Linked DNA regions of Rhodovastum atsumiense. The protein of the gene in region 1 interacts with the protein of each later gene in a pairwise test. Links are inferred from orthologs where the notes say so. Each region holds a gene or a part of one and is shown on either strand. Other genes may lie near its edges.

Evidence for each region.
Region 2: the proteins of rpe (region 1) and NBY65_RS07250 interact in binary tests that used the Escherichia coli proteins (3 or more experiments, as listed by UniProt). The link is inferred for Rhodovastum atsumiense from one-to-one orthologs.

The regions. Positions count from the first base shown.
Region 1 is NZ_OW485601.1:3,397,100-3,408,866, forward strand. Bases 5,683-8,552 are described here. They hold rpe (ribulose-phosphate 3-epimerase), read right to left. Parts: upstream 7,520-8,552; coding sequence 6,845-7,519; downstream 5,683-6,844. Other genes in these bases: NBY65_RS15510 (MFS transporter), read right to left, coding at 5,683-6,752; cbbX (CbbX protein), read right to left, coding at 7,522-8,430; NBY65_RS15525 (ribulose bisphosphate carboxylase small subunit), read right to left, coding at 8,430-8,552. Outside these bases: NBY65_RS15485 (glycosyltransferase), read right to left, coding at 1-2,724; NBY65_RS15490 (Spy/CpxP family protein refolding chaperone), read left to right, coding at 3,390-3,920; petA (ubiquinol-cytochrome c reductase iron-sulfur subunit), read left to right, coding at 4,064-4,624; NBY65_RS15500 (hypothetical protein), read right to left, coding at 4,718-4,930; NBY65_RS15505 (cupin domain-containing protein), read left to right, coding at 5,125-5,571; more of NBY65_RS15510, read right to left, coding at 5,568-5,682; more of NBY65_RS15525, read right to left, coding at 8,553-8,849; NBY65_RS15530 (form I ribulose bisphosphate carboxylase large subunit), read right to left, coding at 8,866-10,323; fba (class II fructose-bisphosphate aldolase), read right to left, coding at 10,349-11,428; tkt (transketolase), read right to left, coding at 11,447-11,767. UniProt on the Escherichia coli protein: Catalyzes the reversible epimerization of D-ribulose 5-phosphate to D-xylulose 5-phosphate.
Region 2 is NZ_OW485601.1:1,622,962-1,634,638, reverse strand. Bases 3,891-6,670 are described here. They hold NBY65_RS07250 (adenosine kinase), read left to right. Parts: upstream 3,891-4,666; coding sequence 4,667-5,674; downstream 5,675-6,670. Other genes in these bases: NBY65_RS07240 (hypothetical protein), read left to right, coding at 6,528-6,670; NBY65_RS07245 (hypothetical protein), read left to right, coding at 5,840-6,373; NBY65_RS07255 (EI24 domain-containing protein), read right to left, coding at 3,891-4,551. In the rest of the region: NBY65_RS07270 (NADP-dependent malic enzyme), read left to right, coding at 199-2,484; NBY65_RS07265 (hypothetical protein), read right to left, coding at 2,512-2,871; NBY65_RS07260 (bactofilin family protein), read right to left, coding at 2,901-3,422; more of NBY65_RS07255, read right to left, coding at 3,886-3,890; more of NBY65_RS07240, read left to right, coding at 6,671-7,229; translational GTPase TypA, read left to right, coding at 7,367-9,199; NBY65_RS07230 (MFS transporter), read left to right, coding at 9,517-10,947; ergothioneine biosynthesis protein EgtB, read left to right, coding at 11,039-11,677. UniProt on the Escherichia coli protein: Catalyzes the ATP-dependent phosphorylation of fructoselysine to fructoselysine 6-phosphate. Functions in a fructoselysine degradation pathway that allows E.coli to grow on fructoselysine or psicoselysine.

The DNA.
Region 1 (11,767 bases):
GAGGAACCCGGCGGGGCATTGCTGGCGCAGCAGCGAGTCGAGCGCGTCCGGCAGCACGTCGTAGCGGTTATAGGTGCAGACGACGACGCTCAGCCGCGGCTGCGCGGTGGACGGGATCGGATCGGGCAAGCTTTCCTCCTGCGCGCGCGGCGCATCGTTCCGGGGCCCGGGCGCAACCAGGGGCGGCGCCTGCCGCGAGACCTCGTCGGTCCTGGCGGTGATCATCCCGGGCAGCGTGGCGTCCGCTGCGGGGGCGGCGATCGCCGCGGCGACGGCTGCGGCCGCGCCATCCGGCGCCATCGCCCAGGCCAGGGCCTCGTTCATCGCCCGGGCATGTGCCTCGGCCGAGTAGTTCAGTGCGTACAGGCGTCGCGCGGTCGCGGTGCGCCGGCGTCGCGCCTCGGCCGAGCCGAGCAGGGCGGCGATGTCTCCGGCCAGGCCGGCCGCATCCGTGGCCGGGCGGTACTCGCTGTCGCCCAGCTCGAGCCCGCGCAGGCCGCAGGCGGTGCTGGCGAAGCAGGCGCCGGCGGCGAGGGCCTCCATCGCCTTGATGGAGAGGCCGGTCCCCGCCTGGTCGGGAATCACCAGCACGCGGGAACGCGCGAAGACATCCTCGAGCCGATCGACGAAGCCGGCGCAGATCACGTTGCGCTCCGGCAGCCGCGCGCGGTCGAGGCCCTGCACCACCCGGCCAGCGATGATGATGCGGGCATTCGCCAGGGCCGGATGCAGCGGCCGCACCTGGTCGAGGAACCAGTGCACGCCATCGACATTGACCTGGTGCCAGCCGCCCCAGACCAGGATGTCGCAGCCGGAGACCTCGCGGCATGCATCCGGCAGCCGGTTTGCCGCCACGATCTCCGGCCAGGAGCGGTCGGAGGGCAGGCGCGGCGCGGCATAGGGACGGACCAGCACGGCGTGGCGCGCGTCGCGCCGGATCAGGGCATGTTCCTCGGTCGAGATGTTGGCGCAGACGGCGACGCGGTGCCAGCACTCCCGTTCCTCGCGCCGGCAGGCGGCATCGTCGATGGCGCCGTGCGGCACGAACTCGGGCACGCCGTGGGAACGGATCAGGTCCGAATAGATGTCATGCGTTGCCAGGACGACCGGCGCGCGCGTCAGCGTTTCGGTCAGCAGTAACTGCGGCAGATGGTTCACCAGCGCGACCGCGGCACGACGGCCTGCCCAGGCGAGCGCCTCCGGCTCGGTCGTCACCGGGTCGCGCAGCAGCAGTTGTACCCGCGTCACCACCGAGGCCGCCCGGAACGCGGCGGAGCGGACCATGCGCGCGATCGAGGCGGCGCGGTCGTCGCGCTCGGCAACGATGTGCAGATGCGGCCGCACGTTCTCGAAATTCTCGGAGAGGAAGGCCGAGATGCGCCGGCTGCGCTGCGGCTCGCGGTGCGGCCAGTGCTCCACCAGCAGGCGCACCACCAGATAGCCATGGTCGATCAGGTGGCGGAGCTGCGCGTCGAAGATGGCGGAGCTGCCGACCCGGCCCCAGAGCGCGCTGACCACCAGCGCGACCGGCCCGAACGCGTCGATGCAGACCGAGGTGCCGGACGGGCTGGTGAAGGCCCGCAGTCTCGCCTCCACCCGCGTCGGGGGGGCGCCCGTCGCCGGAGCCGTCCCGGCGGGAAGGGCGAAGACCGGCAGCCGCAATGCCTCCTGCAGCCGCGCGGCTTCGGCTTCGGTCGCGGCATGCAGGATCAGCCTGCGGAACGGACAGCCGGTGGCAAGCCGCCGGCCCAGCGTGGCGGCATCCAGCTCGCCGGGGCCGATGTCGAGACGGGGGTGGGGGGTCAGCAGCAGGTGCAACGTCGCGCGCAGCGGCGTGTCCAGGTCGAGATGCGGCAGCAATTGCAGCAGCAGTTCGAGATGGATCGGCTCGGCGGCGGGCATGAGGACGAGGTCATCCGGCCCCATGCCCCTGAGCAGGGCGACCAGTCGGGCCCGGTCGGCCGCGTCACGGACCAGCGCCGTGGCATTCCCCGGGCCGGGCGTCGCGCCGGCCGGCGTGCTGTCCGTCGTCTCGGCCGGGCCGGTCAGGGTGCGGTACAGGTGGCGCAGCACCGGGGCGACAGGCGCCAGGACGGGCAGGTGGACCAGCGCGTGCAGGCGTTGCCGCGCCCGGACCGCGACCGCGCCGAGCAGGCGCCGGACCAGCCGGGCGGGGCGGTCCAGCAGGCACGCGGCGAATTGCCTGGCCCGGTGCCGCAGATGGTAGGTCGCCGTCGCGAACAGCCGCCGGATGCGGTACTGCAGCCGGATCAGCACCCAGACCCCCAGCGCCAGCAGGCGTGCCGGGATTCCGGTGCTGGTCTTCCAGGTTTGGCGCGCCCAGGCATCCAGGCGGGAGACCAAGGTTTCCTGCGTGCTGTCGGCGGCCGCCGCGTCGGCCGGCGGCGAGTCGCAGGCGGTGGCGTCCCGACGGATCAGCCGCAGCTCCGGCCTGATCCGGTTGGCTGCGAGCAGGCGGTGGATGGTGACGCCGGGCTGGCCAGGCAGGGCGGGCAGGGGATCGGCGCGATCGATAACCCACTCGATCTGCCAGCCCGCGGCGACGAAATCGCGGATCAGTGCCAGGGCGTCATTTTGCTCTTCGTCCCTGGCATGTTGGCGGGCGGGGTCCAACAGCAGCAGGCGGCGTGGTGTCCTGGCGCTCGTGACGGCGTCGTGTCCCGTGCCCGCCCGAACCGCACCGTGGTCCTGACTGGTCTTCATTCCGGCTGATCCGCTCCTGCATTCAACGCAGGCACCCCGTGGCGCCTGCCGGGATCGGACAGGTCGCCGGACCTGAATCCGGCACTTCTGTCCAAGGCCTGGCATTCATTGCCATTATCAAATCAATCTAACAACCCTTCACGAACGCTCTTGTGCCGATAGTTTGCTGCAATCCCGTAACTATACCTGGGAGGCTTTGCCGATCCTTGCCAAGTCACAGGTCAGAACGATGGCAAAATCAGATGAAAACCGGTGCAGTCAAAACTTATTCGTGCTGCAAACAAAATGGTACCATCGGGTCGGTGGCGAATAACGTTGTCGCATGAAAATTAATTCTGCGGCCAGGCCGGTCGGGGCGACGCAGCGATGCTGCCGGTCCGATGTGCTGCTGGTTCCACCACTCCCGCCGGCCGGCCGGCCGGTTTGCGTGCCGCGGCCTGTCGCTGTCATCGCCGTGGTCGCAAGGCGAGCCCGGGTATGCGGGACGCACAGGGCAGTCTCATTGCTGACCAAATTAGATATATCTTGAAATTAGATATATCTTATGCGATAAGGTATCTGCCATGCCCTCGGGTCCTGCGTCCCGCGCGGGGCCGTCGGCCGGCCGGGAACGACGGCAAGCCGGATCCCGCAACGACAACAACGCTCAGGCGAAGGAGGATCTCATGCGCGGCATGAGCAGGCGTCTTGTCCTCGGCACCATTCCCATGTTGCTGGCGGGCACGGCCATTGCGTGGGCCCAGCCGATGGGGCCGGGAATGGGGGGCGGCCCCGGAATGGGCGGCGGCATGGGGCGGGGGGGTGGCCCCGGTTTCGGGCGCGGCCTGAACGACCCGGCCAGCTACCTGGCAGGGCTCAAGACCGAGCTGGGCATTACCCCAGCCCAGGAACCGGCCTGGAACGAGTATGCCGATACGGTGCAGAGCATGGCCGGCCAGATGCAGGGCATGCGTGCCAACGTATTCCAGGCGATGCCCTCGGCGAGTTGGGAAGATCGCCAGGCCATGATGAACCAGATGTTCGAATCCCACACGGAAGCGCATCGCAGGGTGCAGGAAGCGGCGCATACGCTGATGCCCTCCCTCACGCCGGAACAGCAGGCGAAGGCGGCCACCCGTCTGCCCGGCCTGATCACCCCGCCCGGACCCGGCCCGGGTGGCGGACGCATGCAGCCTCCCGCACCGCAAAAGCCGTAACACAAGATCACCATTGCAATGATCCCTGGCGCGATATATCTAACGGAATAAGATATATCTCGTTTGGAGATGGTGCCGCCGGCCCGGCCCACCCGGGCCGGCCACCCCCACATGTTTTCACGGGTCAGCAATAAGGAGCGGACATGACCGCGATTCCCCTCGGCCAGGGGCCTGATGCCGAAATCCAGCCAACCCGGCGCGACTTCCTGTCGCTGATGGCGGCCAGCTCGGCCGCGATCGGGGCCGGGGCGGTGGTGTGGCCGCTGGTCGGCAGCATGAATCCCTCGGCCGATGTGCTGGCGCTGTCGCAGACCGAGGTCGACCTGACCCCGATCGAGCCGGGCCAGGGCATCGTGGTGATGTGGCAGGGCAAGCCGGTGTTCGTCCGCCACCGCACCGAAACCGAGATCAAAATGGCCCAGGAAGCCCCTGTCGCGGACATGCGCGACCCGGCCCCCGACTCCGACCGGGTCAAGGACGGCCACGAGCAATGGCTGGTGACCAGCGCCGTCTGCACCCATCTCGGCTGCGTGCCGGGCGGCAGCAAGTCGAGCGAACCACGCGGCGACTTCGGCGGCTGGTTCTGCGCCTGCCACGGCAGCCAGTACGACACCGCCGGACGCATCCGCAAAGGGCCGGCACCCGCCAACCTGCCGATCCCGCCGTACGACTTCCTCAGCGATACCAAGATCCAGATCGGGTAAGGCAAGGCCAGGGCGCTGCCCTGGACCCGGCAGGGGCCACACGGCCCCTGCACCCCAGTCTCGCTGCGCGGCGGGAAACCCCGCCGCCACGGGTCATACCAGGGTTGCGATCAGGTGCAGCAGCGCCTGATGCTCGGGGCCGTGTCCGCCACGGGTCAGGAACTCCCCGATCCCGATCTCGCTCCTCCGCCCGCCCGAGGCCACGTTGGGCTCGTGCCGGACGAACACCCGCTCCGTGTCGGGATCACTGACAAGAAGCCAGCGATCGCCGCTGGAACTTTCATAAAGTTCCCGTGTTCGCGTCATGGCCTCCGCTCCTTCCACATCCCCCTCCGGGGACATCGATCATATCCCGCAGACAGGATCGGCGTGTCACGGATGTCACGCTTCGGAGCAGACGTTACCTCTGCCGGCATGACCGGTGCGGCTCAATCGGTGTGCCCCATCGGGGGGCACGCCGGTTGCGGGGGCCTTGCACGGAATGTCCGAGGAGAACGAGCATGTCCGCCACCACGCCGCCTCCGCTGGCGCCGCAATGCCGGGTTGTCCGGGCCGGAGAGGGTTTCATCGGGAAGCAGGGGCTGACCTACACCGTCGGAATCTCGGCGGGATCGGTTGGTGCCCGGGGCATCCACCTGCAGATCGTCCGGATCCCACCGGGCGGGCGGGCCAGGGCGCACAAGCACGAGGCCCATGAAACCGCGATCTACGCCCTGGAAGGGGTCTCGCATGTGTGGCACGGCGAACGGCTGGAACATCATGCGGTGGTACGCGCGGGTGATTTCTTTTATATCCCGGCGAATGTTCCGCATCTGCCGTACAACCCCAGCCTGACCGAGGAATGCGTGGCGGTGATCGCGCGCACCGACCCCAACGAGCAGGAAAGCGTCGTGTTGTTGCCGGAGCTGGAGGCGAACGTGGACGCGATGCGGCCGGTGCCGGCCTAAGCCCGTGGCCTGCGGGGGCGCAGTTCAGTGAGGAAGCCGGCCAGGGCCAGGGCGGGCAGGGCGAGTCCGGCCCAGATCGTCAGTGGCCAGCCGCCCCGGGCGTAGGTCCAGCCGCCGAGGGCCGAGCCGAAGGCGCCGCCGGCGAAGAAGGTGGCCATGTAGAGGCCATTGAGCCGGCCGCGGACGGCGGCACCGAGGCTGTAGATGGCGCGTTGGCCGAGCACGAGGTTCGCGGTTACGGCGAAGTCGAGCAGGATCGCCGCCAGCACCAGGATGGCCAGGGCGATGGGTGAGCCGGAGTCGGCGGTCAGGCAGAGCAGCAGGGCGGCGGCGGTGCCCAGCATGGCGGCGCCGGTGGCGGGGCGGCTCCAGCCGCGGTCAGCGGCGCGGCCGGCGATCGGGGCGGAGATGGCGCCGGCCACGCCGGCCAGGGCGAACAGGGCGATGCCGTTCTGCGAGAGCTGGAACGGGCCGGCCAGCAGCAGCGGCACCGTGGTCCAGAACAGGCTGAAGGTGCCGAACAGGCAGGCGTGGTAGAAGGCGCGGCGTTGCAGGATGGGGGTATGGCGGGCCAGCCGTCCCATCGACAGCAGCAGGGTGGCGTAGCTCGGGCCGCTGCCGGGGTGGCGGCGAGGCAGGGCGAATCGCAGCACCGTGGCCAGTCCGGCCATCACCATGGCCGAGATGATGAAGACGGCGTGCCAGGACAAAGCGTGGGTGACGAAGCTGGCGGCGGGGCGGGCGAGCATGATGCCCAGCATCAGCCCGCTCATGACGTTGCCGACGACGCGGCCGCGGGTGGCTTCCGGGGCGAGGTGGGCGGCGTAGGGCACCAGCACCTGGACGGCCACCGAGCCGAGGCCGATCAGCAGGGCTGTGGCAAGGAAGAGTGTCGGCCTGGTGGAGAGTCCGGCGCCCAGCAGGGCGAGAATGGCGAGCCCGAGGATGCAGACCACCAGGGTGCGGTTTTCGATCCGGTCGGCGAGGGGCACGATCAGCAGCAATCCGGTGCCGTAGCCGATCTGGGTCATGGTCACGATCAGTCCGGCGGCCTGGGGCGAGAGCCCGAGGGAGAGGCTGATGGGTCCGATCAGGGGCTGGGCGTAGTAGATATTGGCGACGATGAGCCCGCAGGCGGAGGCGAGCAGCAGGGTCAGCCAGGTCGGGAGGGGCGTATTCAAGGATATCTCTGGGATCCAAGGGCTTTGCCCTTGGTGGAGGTGCAGGAGGCGAAGCCTCCTGCCGGGGCCGGGGCAGCGCCCCGGGAGTCTTCTCAGGCCGCCTGATTGATGGCCGGTGTCGCCGCGTCCCGGATCGCCTTGATAGCGTTGGCGTAGGGCGGTCGCCCAAACACGGCCGACCCCGCGACCAGCGCATCCGCCCCCGCGCCGACGACCAGTGGCGCGGTTTCCGGCGTGACGCCTCCGTCCACTTCGATATGGATGTCGCGATCGCCGATCATCTGGCGGATGCGCCGGATCTTATCGACGCAGGACGGGATGAATTTCTGTCCCCCGAAGCCGGGGTTGACCGACATCACCAGCACGAGGTCGACGGCGTCGAGCACGTAGGCCAGGGTGGATTCCGGCGTTGCCGGATTGAGTGCCACGCCCGCCTTCACCCCAAGGGCGCGGATCGCCTGCAGGGTGCGGTCGAGATGGGTGGTGGCTTCGACGTGGACGGTGATGCGGTCCGATCCGGCCTTGGCGAAGGCTTCGAGGTAGGCGTCCACCGGGGAGATCATCAGGTGGGCGTCGAAGCATTTGCCGGTGCTCTTGCGGATGGCCCGCACGATTTCCGGACCAAAGGTGATGTTGGGCACGTAGTGCCCGTCCATCACGTCGAGGTGGATCCAGTCGGCGCCCGCCTCGTCCACGGCGCGCACTTCCTCGCCAAGGCGGGCGAAGTCGGCGGAGAGGATGGAGGGGGCGATCAGGACGCCGCTCATTGTTACGTCTCCGTGGGGCGTTGCCCCGTGGCAGGGGCGGCGAGGACGCGGCTCGCCAGGATCTCGCCCGCCTCGATCGTCATCAGGTCCTCGACCGAGAGCGCCCGGTCGCGGCGGTCGAACAGCCGCACCGCCTGACGCAGCCGGGCGCGGTCGAGGGCGTTGCGGATCGAGCGGGCGTTGGCGAAGTGGGGCTGTTGCATGCGGGCGTCGATATAACGCGTGAAGGCTGCTTCCGCCTCCGGGCTCAGACGGTAACCCTGGGATGCGAGCATCTTCTGGCCGATCTGCATCAGCTCGGCGGGCGCGTAGTCGGGGAAGTCGATGTGGTGGGCGATGCGCGAGCGGAAGCCGGGGTTGGAGGAGAAGAAGCGGTCCATGCGGTCGGCGTAGCCGGCGAGGATCACCACCAGGTCGTCGCGGCGGTTTTCCATGATCTGCAGCAGGATCTCGATGGCTTCCTGGCCGTAGTCGCGCTCGTTCTCCGGCCGGTACAGGTAGTAGGCTTCGTCGATGAACAGCACGCCGCCCATCGCCTTCTTCAGGATCTCCTTGGTCTTGGGGGCGGTGTGGCCGATGTACTGGCCCACCAGGTCGTCGCGGGTCACCGCCACCAGGTGGCCCGACCGCACATAGCCCAGCCGGTGCAGGATGTCGGCCATGCGCAGCGCGACCGTCGTCTTGCCCGTGCCCGGGTTGCCGGTGAAGGACATGTGCAGGGTCGGCGGCTGCGCCGAGAGTCCCAGCTCCCGGCGCAGCTTGTCCACCAGCAGCAGCGCCGCGATCTCGCGGATACGGGCCTTGACCGGTGCCAGCCCGACCAGCTCGGCGTCGAGCTGGGCCAGCACCTCGCCCACGCCTGATTCGGCGAAGGCGCGGCCGAGGTCCACGGTTTGCGGCGCGTCGCCCATCAGTAGCGCTCGCCCGCCGGCTTCGCCGCGGCGGCGTAGGGACGGACGGTGTAGTTGACGCTGCGGCCGTTCACCTCGTTGCGGTCAAGGAAGAAGCCGGGTTCCTCGGCCGGGCGGTTGACGATGAAGGACAGGCGGATCGATTCCCAGCCGTGGGTGGCGTCGAAGGCCGAGACGCGGATGTAGGAATTGCCGAAGACCTTCCGGCATTCCGCGATCTCGTGCAGCACCCCGGCGGGGTCCTTGAGGTCGAACATCGGCAGGCCCCACATCTCCCAGTAGGTGTTCCGGGGATGCGCGTCGTCGGTGTATTCGATGTTCACCGCCCAGCCGTTGCGCTGGGCGTAGGCGATCTGGGCGCGGATCTGCTCGTCGGTCAGGTCGGGCAGGTAGCTGAAGGTACCTTGGGTCAGACGCATGGCGCGGGGCTCCGGGTCAGGCGGGGGTCGCGGTGGGGACGAAGTCCGGCGTGTCGGTGGAGGCGTAGTTGAAGGTCACGTCCTTCCAGACCTCCAGCGCCTGGGCGAGCGGCTGGCAGTGGCGCGCGGCGCGCTCCAGGATCTGCGGGCCTTCGTTCAGGATGTCGCGGCCTTCGTTGCGGGCCAGGATCATCGCTTCCAGGGCGACGCGGTTGGCGGTGGCGCCGGCGGCGATGCCCATCGGGTGGCCGATCGTGCCGCCGCCGAACTGCAGCACGCAATCCTCGCCGAGCAGGTCGAGCAACTGGTGCATCTGCCCGGCATGGATGCCGCCCGAGGCGACCGGCATGGTCTTGGCGAGCGAGGCCCAGGGCTGGTCGAAGAACACGCCATGTTCCAGGCGCTGCGGCACGAAGTCCTCGCGCAGGATGTCGTAGTAGCCCTTGGTGGTGGCCGGGTCGCCTTCCAGCTTGCCCACCACGGTGCCGGCATGGATGTGGTCGACGCCGGCGAGGCGCATCCACTTGGCGATGACGCGGAAGCTGACGCCGTGCGACTTCTGCCGGGTGTAGGTGGAATGCCCGGCGCGGTGCAGGTGCAGGATCATGTCGTTGCGCCGGCACCACTTCGCCATCGACTGGATGGCCGAATAGCCGATCACCAGGTCGATCATGACGATGACGCTGCCGAGATCCTTGGCGAATTCGGCGCGCTCGTACATGTCCTCCATGGTGGCGGCGGAGATGTTGAGGTAGGTGCCCTTGACCTCGCCGCTCGCGGCCTCGGCGCGCTTGACCGCCTCCATGCAGTACAGGAAGCGGTCGCGCCAGTGCATGAAGGGCTGGCTGTTGATGTTCTCGTCGTCCTTGGTGAAATCAAGTCCGCCCTTCAGCGCCTCGTAGACCACGCGGCCGTAGTTGCGCCCCGACAGGCCGAGCTTCGGCTTGATGGTGGCGCCGAGCAGCGGGCGGCCGAACTTGTCCAGCCGCTCGCGCTCCACGACGATGCCGGTGGCCGGGCCCTGGAAGGTCTTCACGTAGGCGGTCGGGATCCGCATGTCCTCCAGGCGCAACGCCTTCAGCGGCTTGAAGCCGAAGACGTTGCCGATGATGGAGGCAGAGACGTTGACGATCGAGCCAGCTTCGAACAGGTCGAGGTCGTAGGCGATGTAGGCGAACCACTGGCTGGGGTTGCCCGGCACCGGATCGACCCGGTAGCAACGCGCGCGATACTTCTCGCAGGCGGTCAGGCGGTCGGTCCACACCACCGTCCAGGTGGCGGTGGAGCTTTCACCGGCCACGGCGGCCGCGGCTTCCTCCGGATCGACCCCGTCCTGCGGGGTGATGCGGAAGCAGGCAAGGATGTCGGTTTCCTTCGGCTCGTAGTCGAGGTCGAAGTAGCCCATGTCCTTGTACTGCATCACCCCCGCCTTGTAGCGGTCGGCGGCGCTGCGCTTCTCGGTCGTTGCTGCCATGTGACGTGTCCTTCTGGCGGGTTGATCAGGCGGTGCGGGGGCCTGCGGTGGTGGCGGCAAGGGCGCCGCTGCGATAGCGGCGGGCCATCTCGGCGAGCGGGATCGGCCTGATCTTCGGGGCCTGTCCGGCGGTGCCGAATTCCTCGAAGCGGCGGGCGCACAGCTTCTCCAGCTCCGCCATGGCGGGCTTGAGGAAGTTGCGCGGGTCGAACTCGCCGCGCTTCTCGGTGGCGATGCGGCGCAGTTGCGCGGTCATGGCGATGCGGCAATCGGTGTCGATGTTGATCTTGCGCACGCCGATCTTGATGCCGCGCTGGATCTCCTCGACCGGCACGCCCCAGGTCTGCGGCATCTCGCCGCCCCACTTGTTGAACTCGGCCTGCAGGTCCTCCGGCACCGAGGAGGAGCCGTGCATGACCAGGTGGGTGTTGGGCAGGCGCTCGTGGATGGCGCGCACCACGTCCATCGCCAGCACTTCACCGGTCGGCTTGCTCTTGAACTTGTAGGCGCCGTGCGAGGTGCCGATGGCCACCGCCAGCGCATCGACCTGGGTCGCGGCGACGAAATCGGCCGCCTGGGCGGGATCGGTCAGCAGCTGCTCGCGGGAGAGCTTGCCGGTGGCGCCGTGCCCGTCCTCCTGCTCGCCGTGGCCGCTTTCCAGCGAGCCGAGGCAGCCCAGCTCGCCTTCCACCGAGACGCCGACGGCATGCGCCAGCTCGGTGACCTTGCGGGTGACCTCGACGTTGTACTGGTAGCTGGCGGGGGTCTTGCCGTCGGCTTCCAGCGAACCGTCCATCATGACGCTGGTGAAGCCCATCTGGATCGCCGAGAAACAGGTCGCCGGCTGCTCGCCGTGGTCCTGGTGCAGGCAGACCGGGATGTCGGGATGGATCTCGGTGGCTGCTTCCATCATCCGACGCAGCATCAGGTCGTTGGCATAGGCGCGGGCGCCGCGGCTGGCCTGGATGATCACCGGCGAGTCGGTGCGCCTTGCCGCCGCCATGATCCCGAGCAGCTGTTCCATGTTGTTGATGTTGAAGGCCGGCACGCCGTAGCCATGCTCCGCTGCATGGTCCAGCAACTGCCGCATGCTGATCATTGCCATATCGGGTTCTCCCTTTTCTCAGGCGGCGTCCGGGCGGGCCAGCTTCGCGCGGGCCAGCTCCACCAGGCGGTCGGCGGTGATGCCGAATTCCTTGTAGAGCGCCGGGGCCGGAGCCGAGGCGCCGAAGCCGCGCATGCCGACGACGTCGTCCTCGCTCGCGACATAACGCGTCCAGCCGAGCGTCGATGCCGCCTCGATCGCCAGGCGCGGGGCGGTGCCGAGCACCCCGGCGCGCCAGGCGGCGTCCTGGCGTTCGAACAGTTCCCAGCACGGCAGGGAGACGACGGCGGTGGGGACGCCTTCGGCTTCCAGCCGGGTCCGGGCCTCGATGGCCAGCAC
Region 2 (11,677 bases), 1.8 Mb from region 1 along the record:
TGTCAAAGCTTCGGCAACCCGCCGCAAAGCCGGCAACCGTTGCCGTCGCGCCTGCTCCCGGTGCATGGCGGAAATGCCGGAATGCGTCCGGATGCCTCGGTACCATTGCGTGCCGACACGCGTGCGACTTCCCCCTCTGGCGGCATGCCGCCATGATGCGCGGGCCGGCACGTTCGGCTCGCAGGAGGAATAAAAGTCATGACCAATGGCAGCTCCGATCCGCGCACGGCGCGCGTTTCGGCGGAGGAGGCCTTGGCGCTGCATGCCTCGGGTCGGCCCGGCAAACTGGAGACGCGGATCTCCAAGCCGTTGACCACGGCACGGGATCTCTCGCTCGCCTATTCGCCGGGCGTTGCCGAACCCTGCCTGCGCATCCATCGCGATCCGGCGGCGGCCTACGACTACACCACCAAGGGCAACATGGTCGCGGTGGTGTCCAACGGCACGGCGGTGCTCGGCCTGGGCAACCTGGGGGCGCTCGCCGGCAAGCCGGTGATGGAAGGCAAGGTCGCGCTGTTCAAGCGCTTCGCCGATGTCGATGGCATCGACCTCTGCATTTCCACCGAAAATATCGACGAATTCGTCAACTGCGTGCGCTATCTCGGCCCCAGTTTCGGCGGCATCAACCTCGAGGACATCAAGGCACCGGAGTGCTTCGTCATCGAGCAACGCCTGCGCGAGCTGATGGACATCCCGGTATTCCACGATGACCAGCACGGCACCGCGATTGTCGCCGCCGCCGGGCTGATCAATGCCTGCCACCTGACCGGGCGCGACCTGGCCCGCACGAAGCTGGTGGTGAACGGCGCCGGCGCGGCGGCGATCGCCGGGGTGGAACTGCTCAAGGCCCTGGGGATGCGGCAGGAGAACATCCTGCTCTGCGACACCAAGGGCGTGGTCTACCAGGGCCGCACCGAGGGCATGAACCAGTGGAAGAGCGCGCATGCCGCCACAACGAGCGCGCGCACGCTCGCCGAGGCGCTGGAAGGTGCCGACGTGTTCTTCGGCCTGTCGGTGAAGGGGGCGCTGACCCAGGAGATGGTGCGCGGCATGGCCGCCCGGCCGATCATCTTCGCCCTGGCCAACCCCGATCCGGAGATCACCCCGGAGGCGGCGCGCGCCGCCAGCCCGGAGGCGATCATCGCCACCGGCCGCAGCGACTATCCCAACCAGGTCAACAACGTGCTCGGCTTCCCCTACATCTTCCGCGGCGCGCTGGACGTGCGGGCGAGCACCATCAACGAACGCATGAAGATCGCCGCCGCCCAGGCGCTCGCCCAGCTCGCGCGCGAGGACGTGCCCGACGAGGTGAACGCCGCGGCCGCCGGCAACCGGCTGCGCTTCGGGCCTGACTACATCATTCCCAATGCCTTCGATCCGCGGCTGATCAGCCGCCTGCCGCCGGCGGTGGCGAAGGCCGCCATGGACTCCGGTGTGGCGCGCCACCCCATCACCGACCTGCGCAAATACGCCCGCGAGCTGTCCGGCCGGCTCGACCCCACCGCCAATGCGCTCGACGCCATCATGGAAAGCGTGCGCGCCGAGCCGCGCCGGGTAGTGTTCGCCGAGGGCGAGGAGGAGAAGATCGTCCGCGCGGCGGTGGCCTTCCGCAACGCCGGCTACGGCACGCCGGTGCTGATCGGGCAGGAAGACCGGGTGCGCGCCACGCTCGCCACGCTCGGCCTGGGCGATGGCAACGGCATCGAGATCCTGAACGCCCGGCTGTCGCAATCCACCGCCCGCTACACCGACTTCCTGTACCAGCGGCAGCAGCGGCGCGGCCTGCTGCTGCGCGACTGCCAGCGCCTGGTCAACCAGAACCGCAACGTCTTCGCCGCCTGCATGGTCGCGACCGGCGAGGCCGATGCGATGATCACCGGGCTGACCCGTGCGACCTCGGTCTGCCTTGAAGATATCGGCCGGGCGATCGATCCCGCCCCCGGCGGCATCGCCTTCGGGCTCACGCTGATGGTGGGCATCCGTGGCGCCACCATCTTCATTGCCGACACGCTGGTGCATTTCCGCCCCTCGGCCGAGCAGTTCGCCGACATCGCCGTCGGCGCCGCGGCGGCGGCACGCCGGCTCGGCCACGAGCCCCGGGTGGCGTTGCTGTCCTATTCGACCTTCGGCAGCCAGATCTCGGCGGCGGGCAATGCCATTCGCGACGCGGTGGCCATCCTCGACGGCCGCGGCGTGGACTTCGAATATGACGGCGAGATGAGCCCCGACGTGGCGCTCGACGAGTCCTACCGGGCGCTCTACCCGTTCTGCCGCCTGACCGGGCCGGCCAACGTGCTGATCATGCCGGGGCTGCACTCGGCCCTGATCACCTCGCGGCTGGCGCCACGGCTGGGCGGGGGCGGCACGATCGGGCCGCTGATCATGGGCCTGTCGCACGCGGCGCAACTGGTGCCGATGGACGCGACGGTCAGCCAGATCGTCGACATCGCCACTCTCGCCGCGCACCAGACGCTGCAACGCTGAGATCGTCTGCGCCCGCCGGGGGCGGCGTCATCCCCTGGCGGGCAGGCCCTGCCCGCTGCCGGGATCGAGGCGGTGCAGGCAGGTGCGTTCGCTGACCCGTGCCGCCCGTCGCCAGGCGGCATGGGCCACGCGGGGTTCGTCGCTGTCAGGAAACAGGATCAGGTCGAGCCGGCACTCCACGCCCGCCACGTACAGCCAGACCTCGGCGGGGCCGTCGCGCCGGCGCAAGGCCGGGCGCCCGAACATGGCGAACAGGTCCTCCGCCGAGGCGCCGATCAGGTCCTGGGTGGCGGCGGGCGGGGGGCGCTGTGGCGGGGGCGCCGCAGGGGCGGAGGTCCGCTCCGCCGATGGCGGGGCGGACACGCAGGCGGGGGCCAGCAGCGCCACCCCCAGCGCTGCGGCGCGAAACGTCCCGCTCAGTCCTGTTCGATGGACGCGGTCGGGGCGGCAGCCGGCACCGGCGCCGAGGTACGAAGCGGCGAGACCGGGGCGGGGTCGGTCAGCATTTCCATGCGGCCGCTGATCTGCCCGCCGTCCTCGACCTGCAGGCGGCGGCAACGGGCGGTGCCGAGCAGCTTGCCGCTGGCACGCAGGATCAGGTTGCCGCGCGCGGTCAGGGTGCCGTCGATGGTGCCGGCGACCTCGGCGTCCTCGACCTCGACCTCGCCCTTGAACACGCCGCCGGGGGAGACCACCAACTCGGCGGCCTGGATCATCGAGGCCTCGACCGTGCCCTCGACCACCAGGCGCTCGGCATCCTGCACCGTGCCCTGCAGCGAGATGCCACGGCCGACCACGAGCGTGCGGCGCTCGGTCGGCTCACGCACCTGCGGGCGCACCGGGGCCATGCCGGGGCGTGGCACGCCGGACCCTGGCTGCGGCTGCGGCTGGATCCCGACGGGTGCAGTGGGATTGGCGGCGAACGGCGCGCGGCTCATGGGCGGAGCCTCCTTCGGCGGAGCAGGGCGAAACGGGGGAACACCGAGGCCGGAATCGGTCGAACGCGTCGCGTCGTCCGGTCCGGGGGCCGCGTTTCCGGCCGGGCGCACCTGGTCCTGCCCACTGGCCGGGGCATTCAGGGTCGGCTCGGCAGCCGGGGCTTCATCGGGTTTGCGGCGCTTGAACACGAGGGCTCCGATTCACTCGGGTGAACGTTGGCGCCGTTGGCCTATCACAGTGGTGCGCGGGCGAACAACCAGGACGTGAAGATGGATTGAGTGCTGGAACGAGCACTGCGTTGCAATCATGACTGGACTGCAGCCGGTTCGGAGAAACAGGCACACAATTGCATTACCTCTTTCCATCTCCGGCGCCACCGATATTGGGCCATGGCGCGGCCGGATCGGGTGTCAATGCTCGGTGCGTGCCATGATCGTGTCATGGGGGAAGCCGAACCGGGTATCAGTCGCGGGCGTGCAGCACATGCACCATCGCCGCCGTGCCCAGGACCGGCGCGAGCAGGTTGAGCAGCGGTATCACACCCATCGCCGCCATCAGGCCCCCTTGCACGATCACCGCCCCACGCTGGCGCCGGTACAGCGCGGTGGCGGTGTCCCGGTCCATGCGGCGCATCGCCACCGCCACGAACAGCCCGCGGCCGATCGCCCAGGCGGCGATCAGCCAGCCCAGCACCAGACCGATTCCAGGCAGCAGCAGCGACAGCAGCAGCGCCACCACCTGCAGCGCCAGCACCCGCGCGCCGAGCGCGATGCCGTCCCATATCTGCACGCTCAGGGCGGCCGGGCGGGCCGGCGGGATGGCGGGGTAGTAGCGGTGTTCCACCGCGTCGGCCACGCGATCGACGAACAGGCTCGCGATCACGGTCGCGACCGGCAGGAACAGGAACAGCGCCAGCAGCCCGCCGCCCACCGGGCCGGCGGCATAGCCGAGCCAGCCGGCCCAGTTCGGCCCCCAGCTCTGCCCGGCCTCGTGCCCGGCCCAGGCCAGCAGCCCCGCCACCGCCGCGAAGGCCAGCACGGCCCAGGCGATGCTGCGCAGCACCACGCCCAGGAACACCGGGTCGTCGAGCTGGGACACGGCGCGGATCGGGGGCAGCAGCAGCGTCATGATGAACTCCGGTGAGTGTGGGGGCCGGGCGGGCGGGTTGCGGGGGCGCGGGTTGCGGGGCAGGGGGGCGGGTGATAGGCGGGGCGCGACCCCGCCCGTGGAGATCCTGCAGCACATGACAAGTTCCGCGCCCGCCGGAAAGGCCCGCTTCGACATCCTTGGCATCGGCAACGCCATCGTGGATGTGGTCGCGCCGGTGCACGAGGCGTTCCTCTCGAAGCACGACATGCACAAGGGCGCGATGGCGCTGATCGACGAAGCGACCGCCGAGCGCCTCTATGCCGACCTGCCGGCTGGCCAGGAGAGCAGCGGCGGCTCGGTGGCGAACAGCTGCGCCGTCGCCGCGGCGCTCGGCGCGCGGGTGGCGTTCCTCGGGCGGGTGGCCGACGACCAGCTCGGCCAGGTGTTCCGCCACGACATCGCCGCGGCGGGCGTGCATTTCCCGACCCCGCCGCTGGCGGGCGGAGCCTCCACGGCACGCTGCCTGATCGCGGTGACGCAGGACGGGCAGCGCACCATGAACACCTATCTGGGTGCCTGCGTGGCGTTCGGGCCGGACGAGGTGGACGCGGCGCTGGTGGCGGAGTCGGCCATCACCTACCTGGAAGGCTACCTGTTCGATCCGCCGGCGGCGCAGGCGGCCTTCCGCAAGGCCGCCGCCGCGGCGCATGCGGCGGGGCGGCAGGTGGCGCTGTCACTGTCGGACGCGTTCTGCGTGAACCGCCATCGCGACGGCTTCCGCGAGCTGGTGGCCGGGCATGTGGACATCCTGTTCGCCAACGAGGCCGAGATCTGCGCCCTGTACCAGTGCGACAGCTTCGAGGCGGCGGCCGCGTCGGTGCGGGGCGAGGTGGCGCTGGCGGCGCTGACCCGCAGCGAGGCCGGCAGCGTGATCCTGCGCGGCGCCGAGACGGTGACCGCCGCGGCGGTGCCGACCGAGGTGGTGGACACCACCGGCGCGGGCGATGCCTATGCCGCGGGGTTCCTGGCGGCCTACACGGCCGGGCGCTCGCTCGCTGCCGCCGCGCGGCTGGGCAGCATCGCCGCAGCCGAGGTGATCAGCCATTACGGCGCCCGGCCGCAGCGCGAACTGGCCGGTGAGATGGCGGCGCTGGCGGATTGATGGCCAGGGGGGCCGGGCCCGTCCCGGTCCCCGCCGGTGCGTGCCGTTCGCCCGGACGTTGTTTCAGACTGTATCAGAACCCATCGAGGCGTTTCGGCGTTCCCTGTCTGCCGGACCCGGGTGAATTTCCCCGGGTCCGGCGACGCTTTCACGGGAGAACGCCGAATGCACAAAGTGCTTCTCGCTTCGGTCGCGCTGCTCGCGCTGACCGCAGGTGGCGTGTCGGCACAGCGCGCGGGCGACGCCAGCCCCGAGCAGTTGCTGCGCAACGCGCAGGACGCCCTGCAACACCATCGTACCGCCGCGGCCTCGGAGGCGCTGGAGCGGGCCGAGACCCGCCTGCTCGACCGCTCGGTGGTGGGATCGGCCGCCGACCAGCCGGATGCCAGCCCGATGATCGAGAATATCACGGCGGCCCGGCAGGCGCTCGGACGCGGCGATTTCAACGGTGCCAGCCAGCAGGTGGACCAGGCGCTCGCGGCGGGCGGGGGCACCGGCATGAACCCGGCCCCGGCCGCATCGGCCATGCCGCAGGGCGGCCCGGGCATGCCCAATAACATGCCTGATAATATGCGCGGGACCGAGGATGGCGCCCTGGGCGCCGGTGGTGCCGCCGGCACGGCGGGTGGCATGCAGCAGCCTTATAGTGGGTCCGCCACCCCCGTTCCCGCGGGCGAGCCGGCCGGCACAGGTCAGTAGCCACAGCGGCCCGGGCCTTCGTCGGATGCATGCCGGAGGCCCGGTTCGCGACGCCGTGACATGTCCGGGTGAACCGTTTCGGCGCTCTGGTCGTTGGGGGGGTGACGCGCCCGCCTGCAGGCGGGCGCATCGCACTCGCAAGGGAGAATGCCAGATGCGCAATCTGCTTCTTGCCTCGGCGGCCCTGCTGGGGCTGGCCGTGGGGGGCGCTTACGCCCAGACGACCTCGCCCGGGCTGGGCAACGCCTCCCCGTCCGGCAGTGGCACCGGGCTCCAGGATCAGGGAAGCGGCGCCTGGACCGGCGGCACCGCGCCGCGCAGCAACCGGTCGAGCAATACCGGCACGGGTGACGTGCACAGCACCCAGGCCCAGCGCCTGCCCACCCCCCGTGTCGGCACCGACGCCGATCCCGACCAATACCTGCGGGCGGCCCAGACCGCGATCACCCAGCGCCGCACCGGCGCCGCCCAGGAAGCGCTGGAACGGGCGCAGACGCGTCTGCTCGACCGCGCGGTGGCGCCCTCGCTCGCGGCCGAGCCGGTCGCCGATCCGCTGGTCCAGCAGCTCTCCGATGCGCGCCAGGCGCTGGGCCGCGGCGACCTCGCCGGGGCCAACCGCATCATCAACCAGGTGCTGGCCGTGTCCGGGGGGACGGAAGCGGGAGGCGGCAGTCGGGCCGGCCTGGGACCCGCCGACACCGGCAGCCCGGTCGGGGGCGGCGCGCTCGGGGCGGGCGGTGGCGCCGGCATCGGTCCGGGCGGCGGCATGGGCGCCGACGGCAGCGGCATCGGTGGCCCGGGCGGAGGGGCGGGGACGGGCGAGCCCACGGTCGGCACGCCGGGATACCCGCGCTGATGATCTGAGCTGCCGGATCGGGACTCGAAAATCGCGTCCCGATCCACTATCTGGGGGCCAGAGCTTGGCGGGCCGTCGCGGGGGAACCCTTTCGCGACGGCTCTTGCCGCATGCGACAAAACCTCCCGAAGGCCCCAATGGACATCCGCAACATCGCGATCATCGCCCATGTCGATCATGGCAAGACCACGCTGGTCGACCAACTGCTGCGGCAGTCCGGTGCCTTCCGCGAGCACCAGCAGGTTGCCGAACGCGCGCTCGACCGCAATGACCTCGAGCGCGAGCGCGGCATCACCATCCTGGCGAAATGCACCTCGGTGGTGTGGCACGACACCCGCATCAACATCGTCGACACCCCCGGCCACGCCGATTTCGGCGGCGAGGTGGAGCGCATCCTCGGCATGGTGGATGGCGCCATCGTGCTGGTGGACAGCGCCGAGGGTGTGCTGCCGCAGACCAAGTTCGTGGTCGGCAAGGCGCTGGCGCGCGGGCTGCGGCCGATCGTGGTGGTGAACAAGATCGACCGCCAGGACGCCCGCCCCGACGAGGTGCACGAGGAGGTGTTCGACCTGTTCGCCGCCCTCGGCGCCACCGACGCACAGCTTGACTTCCCGATGCTGTACGCCTCCGGCCGTCAGGGCTGGGCGGACGTGGCGCTGGAAGGGCCGCGCAAGGACCTCTCGGCGCTGTTCGACCTGGTGCTGCGCCACGTGCCGGCGCCCGTGCTGGATACCGAGGCGCCCTTTGGCATGGTCGCCTCCATCCTCGACTACGATAACTACCTGGGCCGCGTGCTGACCGGCCGGGTCGAGCAGGGCCGCGCCCGGGTGAACATGCCGGTGCGGGTGCTGCGCGCCGACGGCTCGGTGGTGGAGATCGGGCGACTGACCAAGCTGATGTCTTTCCGCGGGCTGGAGCGCGTGCCGGTGGAAGAGGCGGAGGCGGGCGACATCATCGCCGTCGCCGGGCTCGCGGAGGCGACCGTGCCGGATACCATCGCCGCGCCCGAGCTGCCGGCGGCACTGCCGGCGATCCCGGTCGATCCGCCGACCCTGGCCATGACCTTCCGCATCAATGACGGTCCGCTCGGCGGGCGCGAGGGCAAGAAGGTCACGTCGCGCCAGATCCGCGACCGCCTGCTGCGTGAGGCCGAGGGCAACGTCGCCATCCGCATCACCGAGAGCAGCGAGAGCGAGGCTTTCGAGGTCGCCGGGCGCGGCGAACTGCAGCTCGGCGTGCTGATCGAGACCATGCGGCGCGAGGGCTTCGAGCTGACCATCGGCCGCCCGCGCGTGCTGACCCGCCAGAATCCGGAGACAGGCGAGCGCGAGGAGCCGATGGAAGAGGTGCTGGTCGATGTCGACGAGCCCTATACCGGCATCGTCGTGGAAAAAATGAGCCTGCGCAAAGGCGAGATGCAGGACATGCGCCCCTCGGGCGGCGGCAAGGTGCGGCTGACCTTCCTGATGCCGAGCCGCGGCCTGATCGGCTACCACGGCGAGTTCCTGACCGACACCCGTGGCACCGGCATCATGAACCGGCTGTTCCACGGCTACGGCCCCTGGAAGGGCACGATCGAGGGGCGCCGAAACGGCAGCCTGATCAGCACCGAGAATGGGGAAGCGGTGCAGTACGCGCTGTTCTACCTGCAGGAGCGCGGCACGCTGTTCGTCGATCCCGGCGACAAGGTGTACGTGGGCATGATCCTGGGCGAGCACTCGCGGGACAACGACCTCGAGGTCAACCCGATCAAGGAGAAGAAGCTCACCAATATCCGGGCCGCGGGCAAGGACGAGGCGTTGCTGCTGACCCCGCCGCGGCGGATGTCGCTCGAACAGGCGATTGCCTATATCGAGGATGACGAGCTGGTGGAGGTGACCCCGTCCGCCGTGCGCCTGCGCAAGCGCTACCTCGACCCGCACGAGCGCAAGCGTTTCGAGCGGCGGGTGGAGAGCGACGCGGTCGCCTGAGGTCTTCCCCGATCTGGTTTCATGCGATGGCCGGGCCTGTCCCGGCCATTTGCATGTACACGGCCGGCTTGTGGCGGGGGGATTGCGGCGCCTCCGCCACAGTACGCGCAGGGCGCGTGCCGGTCGTGAGGCGATCGGCTTGCAGTTGCTTCCGGCCGTGTGGTAACAAATTCGTCAATCACAGGGAGGTGATCTTGCGACGAGGCAAGTAAGATCGCCTGGGAAGATGCGCTCGCTGGCAGTTCTCTTCGGAAGATAGTCCCGAAATGCCATGCGTCGGCTCTGGTTCCTGGCGGCAACGTCGAGGAGAGCAGACCATGCAGCGTGCGAACACGATCAACGGCCTTGTCTTTCCCGGCGACGGGCAGGAACGACTCAATTTCCTCACGGCGGCGCTGCTGACCGGCTTCGGGCCGTTCATCGTCGTCTATCTCACCCGGCAAGGCTGGAGCCCGGCCGAGATCGGCTGGGCGGTGACGACCGCCACCGTGGCGGCGATGGCCGGCCAGGTGCCGGCCGGGGTGTTGGTGGACCGCCTGCCCTGCAAGCGATGGGCGGCAGGGGGAGCACTGATCGCCATCGGCGTGGCCGCCGCCCTGCTGGCCTCCTGGCCAGGGCTGGTGCCAGGGCTGTTCGCCAGTGTGGTGCAGGGGTTCGGTGGCTGCCTGCTCGGGCTGGCGCTGGCGGGGATCGCCGTCGGGTCGGTGGATCGCGGGGCCCTGACATTGCGGTTGGCGCGCAATCTGCGGTTCAGCGCCGCGGGGAACGCGTGCGGCGCCGTGGTGATGGGCGGTTGCGGCATGCTGCTGTCCCCGGCGTCGGTGCTGTGGTTGGCCGCGTTGCTGTGCCTGCCCTGCCTGCTGGTGCTGCGGGCGATGCCCGCGTCCGGCCCCGCTTCCGGCCACACCCCGGCATCGTCGCGAGATCCCCGCCCGAAGCTGTGGCCCTCCGATTGTCCGGGGATGTTGCCCTTCGCCGCGGTGGTGGTGCTGTTCCAGTTCGGCAATGCCGCGCTGCTGCTGCTCAAGGCCGCTGACCTCGGGGCCGCCGAAGGCGCGCGCGCCAGCCTGGTCGTGGCCGGCTGCATCGTGCTGCCGCAACTCACCATGATCATGGTGTCCCCCTTGCTCGCCCGGGCCACGGAACTTTGGGGCAGGCGCCATGTCATGGCGCTGGCCCTGGCCATGCTGCCCTTGCGCGCCCTGCTGTTCGCGGTGGTGAGCGACCCGATGGTGCTGGTGCTGGTGCAGGCACTCGACGGCATCAGCGGCGCGGCCTTCGGCCTGCTGGTACCATTGACGGTGGCCGACCTGACCCGTGGCAAGGGGGGGTTCAACGTGGTCGCGGCGGCGATCGGCCTGGCCGGCGGGATGGGGGCGGCGCTCAGCGCCGGCTGCGGCGGCAGCCTGGCGGCGGTGGTCGGCACCACCCCGGCCTTCCTGGCCTTCGCCGTGATCGGCCTGGCCGCAGTCGGGCTGTATGCGATGGTGGTCGGCCCGGCGCCGGTGATCCGGCCGAACCGGGTGCCCGGCAATGCGGCGATCGCTTCGGGCGGCCGGAAGGCACCGGGGGCGACCGGCCGGTCGGGAGGCAGGCCGGGGCTGGCCGAGCGCGTCCGTTCCGGAGGGGGCTGGCGCCATGCCATGGCGCCGAAGCAGAAGGCCCCGGGCCCCTTGCTGCCGATGCCCCCCGCCGCCCCGCCGTCTCCTTCCGCTTCATTGCTGCCGGTGCGCAGCCAGGCGGCATAGATCCCCCGCCGCCCCGGCCGCGGGCTGCACAAAGCACGGCATCACTGGTGAGCGGGCGCAACCGGGGTCGGGGCGTATCGTTTGTCGGGCCATGCAGTTCGCAGCACCCCCCGCGCACGCGGCATCAACATCCTCGGCCGAGCGGCTGCTTGCCGAGTACCAGATCGTCCGGGGGCACACCGAACGCCTCGCCGCCGCGCTGACCCCGGAGGATCAGTGCGTCCAGTCCATGCCGGATGCGAGCCCGGTGAAATGGCATCGTGGTCACACCACCTGGTTCTTCGAGGAGTTCGTGCTCGGCCCGCATGCGCAGGGGTATGCGGGGTTCGATGCGGCCTGTCGCTTCCTGTTCAACTCCTATTACGACACCGTCGGTCCCCGGCAGCCGCGACCTCGCCGCGGATTGATCACGCGTCCCTCGGCCGGGGAGGTCGGGCGCTATCGGGCGCATGTCGACCAGGCCATGGCCGCGCTGATCGGGGCGGGCGAGGCGCCGGGCGCGCTGGTGCTGCTGGGCCTGCAGCACGAGCAGCAGCACCAGGAATTGCTGGTCACCGACATGATGCACGCCTTCGCCGCCTCGCCGCTGGCCCCCGCGGTGCTGCCCGGCTGGCGTGAGCCGGCCGGCATGGAGGGGGAAGCAGGCTGGCTGGATCTGGCCGGTGGGCTCGCCACCATCGGCCATCGCGGCGGCGGGTTCCGTTTCGACAACGAGACTCCCTCGCATCTG